Regions from separate parts of the Bacillus sp. N5-665 genome, predicted to be linked through region 2. Evidence: riboswitches for the same ligand, from Rfam matches in the RefSeq annotation. Region 2 holds a riboswitch; each other region holds the start of a gene.
What was found. A riboswitch is a leader RNA that binds a small molecule or an ion and turns the genes downstream of it on or off. The one in region 2 is predicted to bind thiamine pyrophosphate.
Positions count from the first base shown of each region.

Region 1: it holds a riboswitch for thiamine pyrophosphate, as region 2 does, so the genes downstream of both, MNO09_RS28810 (MTH1187 family thiamine-binding protein) here and tenA (thiaminase II) in region 2, are expected to answer to the same signal.
Region 3: it holds a riboswitch for thiamine pyrophosphate, as region 2 does, so the genes downstream of both, thiC (phosphomethylpyrimidine synthase ThiC) here and tenA (thiaminase II) in region 2, are expected to answer to the same signal.

Region 1 covers NZ_CP093325.1:5,107,009-5,109,285, reverse strand. Annotated here, with positions in the region: gene MNO09_RS28815 (methyl-accepting chemotaxis protein) at 1-1,045, shown strand, start outside; TPP riboswitch at 1,107-1,208, shown strand; gene MNO09_RS28810 (MTH1187 family thiamine-binding protein) at 1,310-1,630, shown strand; gene MNO09_RS28805 (ABC transporter permease) at 1,602-2,277, shown strand, end outside.
Region 2 covers NZ_CP093325.1:4,778,715-4,780,991, reverse strand. Annotated here, with positions in the region: gene MNO09_RS27195 (SH3 domain-containing protein) at 1-653, opposite strand, end outside; TPP riboswitch at 923-1,034, shown strand; TPP riboswitch at 1,095-1,198, shown strand; gene tenA (thiaminase II) at 1,281-1,976, shown strand; gene MNO09_RS27185 (ABC transporter ATP-binding protein) at 1,945-2,277, shown strand, end outside.
Region 3 covers NZ_CP093325.1:279,403-281,679, forward strand. Annotated here, with positions in the region: gene lldP (L-lactate permease) at 1-878, shown strand, start outside; TPP riboswitch at 950-1,065, shown strand; gene thiC (phosphomethylpyrimidine synthase ThiC) at 1,178-2,277, shown strand, end outside.

The DNA of each region.
Region 1 (2,277 bases), 330 kb from region 2:
ACGTGAAGGATTACGCAAAGTCGGTGAAGGTGATTTAAGTATTAAGTTAGAGGAAAGACCAGATGATATTGGTATTATTAATTCGTATTTTAATAATACCATCGAGAAGTTTAAAGGAATTGTAGATAAAGTGAAGCAGACAGCAGAACAGGTTTCCTCATCTTCACAAGAATTGTCAGTGAGTACGAAAGAGAATAGTATGGCGGTTCAAGAAATTGTAAGTTCTATGGTTGAGTTAAGAGCTAGCGCTCAGTCACAAGAAACGTCAGTACCACAGTATTTAGGTATTGTATATGAAATGGAAGATAAGATGGAAGAGATAAAAAATGCTGCAGAACAAATGGCGAAAGAGTCTGAAGGTATGGAGCATCATTCAGTAAAAGGAAATGGTGTTATTGAAAAGACGATGAATCAAATGATTATAATACAAAATGCAGTACAAGATTTATCTTCTATTATGTATTCTTTGGAAACAAAATCAAAAGAAATTAGTGATATAGTAACTGTAATTACAGGTATTTCAAATCAAACTAATTCGTTAGCGTTACATGCTTCTATTGAAGCTTCACGTGCTGAAGCAACCGGAAAGGGATTTGCTGTTGTTGCTGATGAAGTGAGTAAATTAGCAGAGCAGACGGAAGCATCAGCAAAAGATATAGCAAAATTAATAGGGGAAACACAAGCTGAAACGAAAGAAGCTATTGTTTCAATACAAAAAGCTTCAAAAGAAGTAGAATCTGGAATTGAATTTGTTCAAAGTAGTGGTGCTTTCTTTGAAAAAAATTCAAAATCAGCACAATCTGTTACAAATCAAGTTAGAGCTGTTTTTAGCAATTCAAGTGATATATTGCAAAATAGCCAAAATATTGTTCGTGTCGTAAATGAACTATCACATATCGCAAATATGTATGCGAATAGTAGTAGTAATATTGAAACGAGTATGAAAGAACAGGAAATGTCTGTACAAGATATTGCCGAATTAGCGAGTTCTTTAAGATGGCTTTCACAGGAGTTACAAGAGTTAATTGGGGAATTTAAAAGTTAAATGAAATGATTATACATGCTTTTGTTTGTTCAATAAAATAAATCATGCTACAATGAAAACGAATTAAGGACCGGGGAGCCAATTGGCTGAGAGGATGTAAATAAACATCGACCCTCCACCTGATCTGGATAATGCCAGCGTAGGGAGTTACTTAAAGTGATGTAGCATATGTTATTCTATAATAACTTGCATACAAGGCTTTCCTACGCAGTAGGAAAGCCTTTTCTTGTTTTAAAATTTTAATTTTATAAGGGGGATTTTACTATGTCACAACAAGTTACAATGTCATTTTCAGTAGTACCACAAGCAAAAACAAAAGATGTATATTCTGTTGTTGATAAAGCAATTGAAGTTGTACAACAATCGGGAGTTCGTTATGAAGTAGGAGCAATGGAAACAACGCTGGAAGGAGAATTAGATGTACTTCTTGATGTCATTAAACGTGCGCAACAAGCTTGTGTAGATGCTGGAGCAGAAGAAGTGATTACTTCTATTAAAATCCATTATCGTCCAAGCACTGGTGTAACGATAGATGAAAAGGTTTGGAAGTACCGTGATGAATATGCAAAACCAGAAGCAATCTAAAATAATTACAACAATTTGGCTTATCCTTCTCATAGCGATATGGGAAGGATCTGTTTCATTATTTAAAATTGAACCGTGGATTTTACCGAAGCCTTCTGCCATTGTTCAAGAATTAATTGGAATGAAAGATTTACTATTACCGAATACGATGCAAACACTGCAAGAGGTTTTAATTGGACTATTCTTTGCAATTTTAATTGGGACAAGTATTGCAATTATTATGGACGTTATCCCTTTATTTCGTATTTTAATAAATCCGTTGCTTGTTATTTCGCAAACAATTCCAATCGTTGTACTTGCACCGTTATTTATTATTTGGTTTGGATATGGAATGCTACCGAAAGTAATGGTAGTAATACTCGTTTGTTTCTTCCCGATTGCGCTTAGCATTTTAGAAGGTTTTCAAACAGTAGATAAAAATATGTTGAAGTTGTTGCAAACGATGAAGGCAACGAAATGGCAAGTTTACCAGAAAGTAAAGTTTCCAGCAGTGCTTCCATACTTTTTCTCAGGTTTAAAAATTGCAGTTACATATAGCGTAATGGGAGCGATTATTGGGGAATGGCTCGGTGCCAGTGAAGGATTAGGAGTTATGCTTACGAGAGCTACAAAATCCTTTTTAACAGCCCGAGTATTTGGTGTGGCAG
Region 2 (2,277 bases):
CCTACAGTTTCCACTACTTGTATTTGTGTACCATTTTGTAATGAACCAAGTAGTGCACTACTTGTACTAGCGTTGCCACGTACATTAAGTTTAGGTGTTGCAACTGTGTATTTCGTATTATTTTGAACTGTGATGCCTTTTACTAAAGGCTGTGAACCATTAGCCACAAATGCTTTTTGTACGTAACCTGTTTTGCCATTATGTAAAATTTTATACCACTCGCCTTGTTCTTCTTGAATGGTAATGAATTTTCCATTTGGTAATACATCTAAAATTGAAGATTCTAAATTAGGTTCAGAACGAACGTTTAATGCATTGGCATTAACGATGTATTGATTATTAGATTGAAGTTTGTTTTTTAGTAGAATAGCATCTTTTTGTACGTAACCTACTTTATTATTAACAGATACTTTATACCAGCCATTAGTTGTTTCAAGTATGTTCACTTTCGTATTAAAGCGAATTGTATCAATTGATGAGCTATTTGCGTTATCTTTTGTATGTAAGGCTACTTGATCGACTTTGACATATCCAGTTTTCACATTAGATAATTGTTCAGCGTTGGCTGTTTGTACATTTGTTTCTCCCATAGAAGGAAGTAAAGAGGCAATTGCGACAGTAGTTGCTGTTAAAGCAGTAGCTTTCATATTCATATAATAGAGACCTCCTCTAGTTGTATAGTTGTAATTTTATTATAGTATAAAGATATAATATAGTGGGTGTATTCACATAAATGTAATATGAAATCAATATAAAAATAAATTTTTTGAGGATAATGATTCCTTTTTATCCGATTAATTAGGATAATAATTTCTAAGATAGAATATAAGTAGTATATAGTTTTGTTATTTTGTTGACAATTGAGAAAATTAAAACAGTTGATGATGTCTTATTACGATGTTATACTGACAGTGATAATTTCATAGTTTGCTAGGAGAGCTGGTGTTGCCAGCTGAGAGTAGGCCGTAAGCCTTTGATCCTTTTCATTACCTGATCTAGATTATGCTAGCGTAGGGAAGCAATTCGGACACTAATAATAAGTCCCCGTTTCTTTGCGTATAGAAACGGGGCTTTTTTGTTTGAAAATTTCATATTGAAACCACTAGGGGTGCTTGTTGTGCTGAGAGAGGAATAATCCTTAACCCTTATAACACCTGATCTAGGTAATACTAGCGAAGGGAAGTGGAGCAACGAATAAATTATAATTTTATTTGCTGTAACCACTTCTTATTTAGAAGTGGTTTTTTATTTAGATATATAAATCGAAAGGGGATAGAGAAATGAAATTTTGCGATAGATTATTAGAAACTGTACAACCAGTTTGGGAGATGAGTCATAATCATCCGTTTGTAGTAGGTATGGGGGATGGCACGTTAGAAAAAGATAAGTTTCAGTATTACATTATTCAAGATTATTTATATTTGTTAGATTATGCAAAGCTATATGCGATTGGTGTTGTAAAAGCAACGAACCCACAAGTAATGGGGAAATTTGCTGAACAAATTGATGGCATATTAAATGGAGAAATGACAATCCATAAACAGTATGCAAAAAGACTTGGAATTTCTATAGAAGAGATAGAGTCTGCAAAGCCATCTGCTAAAAATTTAGCTTATACAAATTACATGATGTCTGTATCTCAAAATGGCACACTTGCGGAATTAATAGCAGCACTTCTTCCATGTATGTGGAGCTACTGGGAAATTGGAAAGCGTTTAAATGATATTCCTGGAGCAAGAGATCATGAGTTCTTTGGTGAGTGGATTCAAGGATATAGTTCTGAAGAATACGGTAACCTTTGTATTTGGTTAATCGATTTATTAAATGAAATGGCAGTTGGAAAGTCTGAAAAAGAGCTAGATCGATTAGAGGAGATTTTCCTATATTCCAGTCGATTTGAATATTTATTCTGGGATATGTCCTATCGTAAGGAGATGTGGGGATTTGAGGAGCAAGAACATACTACAGTTTCATAATGTTTCTTTTCATTATGATGAGAAACCAATCATCAATGAATTAAATGCTTCTATACAAGATAAAGAGTTTGTAAGTATTATCGGACCGAGTGGATGCGGGAAAAGTACTCTATTTCGCCTTATTACAGGTTTAGAAGAAGTAAGTACTGGGCAGATAGAGCTGACAGAAACGAAGAGCCATCCTGTAGGGTATATGCCCCAAAAAGATATGCTCCTGCCGTGGCGAACGATTATTGAGAATGCTGCTCTGCCGCTAGAGTGTCAAGGTGTACAGAAGAAAGAAGCACAAATAAAGGCCAAG
Region 3 (2,277 bases), 1.0 Mb from region 2:
TGAGTTTATCGCTATTCTTAAAAGTTTGGCAGCCGAAAGAAATCTATCAGTCTAAAGAAGCAAATAGTGAAGTAGCAGCAACGGCGATATCTATGCCGAAACTAACGGTAGGAAAAGTAGTAAAAGCATGGTCTCCATTCATTATTTTAACTGTGATGGTAGTCATTTGGAGCCAAAGTTTCTTTAAAGCGTTATTTGCTCCAGGCGGTGCTTTGGAAAGCCTTGTGTTTAAGTTTGATGTTCCAGGCTTACACAATTTAGTAATGAAAGCAGAACCAATTGTAAATAAACCGACGCCTTATGAAGCAATCTTGAAATTAGATATTTTATCAGCGACGGGAACAGCAATTTTAATTGCTTGTATCATTTCTATCTTTATTTTGAAAATGAGTGCAAAAGATGCAGTAGTAACATTTAAAGAAACGTTACATGAACTTAAGATGCCAATTCTATCTATCGGATTCGTATTAGGATTCGCGTTTATCGCAAACTATTCTGGTCTATCTTCTACATTAGCATTAGCACTTGCAGGAACTGGCGGACTATTCCCGTTCTTCTCACCATTCCTAGGCTGGATCGGTGTATTTTTAACAGGATCCGATACGTCAGCGAATGCACTGTTCTCGAATTTACAAGCGATTACAGCGCAGCAAGTCGGTGTATCTGAAGTACTTCTCGTTGCAGCAAATACAACGGGCGGTGTAACAGGAAAGATGATTTCTCCGCAATCGATTGCGATTGCTTGTGCGGCAGTTGGACTTGCTGGAAAAGAATCAGATTTATTCCGATTTACAGTGAAGCATAGTTTATTCTTCGTAATTATTGTTGGTATTATGACGTATGTACAGGCATATTATTTAACGTGGATGATTCCATAAATAACAAAAGAAATAAACTTTGCATTTTTCAGATTATCGTGTATGATGAGAAAGTATTGAAAATTAAATCAGTGATAAACTAGGGGTGCCTAACGTATGCGTAGGCTGAGAGAGAAGCGTGTGAACTTCTTAACCCTTTGGACCTGATCTGGCTCGTACCAGCGTAGGGAAGTTAACGGCTTTACATAATGATGTCTTTATGAGCCAGGTCCTTATTTTTTTATGGACCTGGCTCTTTTTATTTTGGCATACGCTGGCCATATCTCGTCCTTGTCACGTACAGGGGGGCAACAAAGGTTATGAAACAGTCTGTTTCAGCTGAGCAAATTGAATTGAAATCGAGTTTACCAGGAAGTAAGAAAGTGTATGTGGATGGACCACGCACGGGTATGAAAGTGCCGATGCGCGAGATTGAACAAAGCGAAACGAACGGTATTCCGAATCCGCCAATTCGTGTATATGATACGAGCGGTCCTTATACAGATCCTGCGTATAAAGTGGAACTGGAAAAGGGGTTGCAGGCGCCGCGCCACTCTTGGATCCTGGAGCGCGGAGATGTAGAAGCATACGAAGGGCGCGAAGTAAAACCAGAGGATGACGGTGTGAAAGTGGCTTCGAAACATACGCCTGTTTTCCCGCAAATGGATCGCCAGCCGCTTAGAGCAAGGCATGGTGCAAATGTTACGCAAATGCATTATGCACGTAATGGTATCATTACGTCTGAGATGGAATATGTTGCGATTCGTGAAGGAGTAGAGCCTGAGTTTGTTCGTAAGGAAATCGCGGAAGGTCGTGCCATTTTACCAGCGAATATTAACCATCCGGAAGCAGAACCGATGATTATCGGCCGTAACTTTCACGTAAAGGTCAATGCAAATATCGGAAACTCTGCTGTATCTTCTTCTATTGCAGAAGAAGTAGAGAAGATGACGTGGGCAACGCGCTGGGGCGCAGATACGATTATGGATTTATCTACAGGTAAAAATATTCATACGACGCGTGAGTGGATTATTCGTAACGCGCCTGTACCAGTTGGGACTGTACCGATCTATCAAGCGCTGGAAAAAGTAAACGGAATTGCAGAAGATTTAACGTGGGAAGTGTATCGTGATACGTTAATTGAGCAAGCTGAGCAAGGTGTTGATTACTTTACGATTCACGCGGGCGTATTACTTCGTTACATTCCGATTACTGCAAAGCGTACGACAGGTATCGTTTCACGTGGTGGTTCAATTATGGCACAGTGGTGTTTATTCCATCATAAAGAAAACTTCTTATACACTCATTTTGAAGAGATATGTGAAATTATGAAGCAGTATGATGTTTCGTTCTCTCTTGGAGATGGATTACGTCCAGGTTCGATTGCAGATGCAAATGACGAAGCACAGTTTTCTGAGCT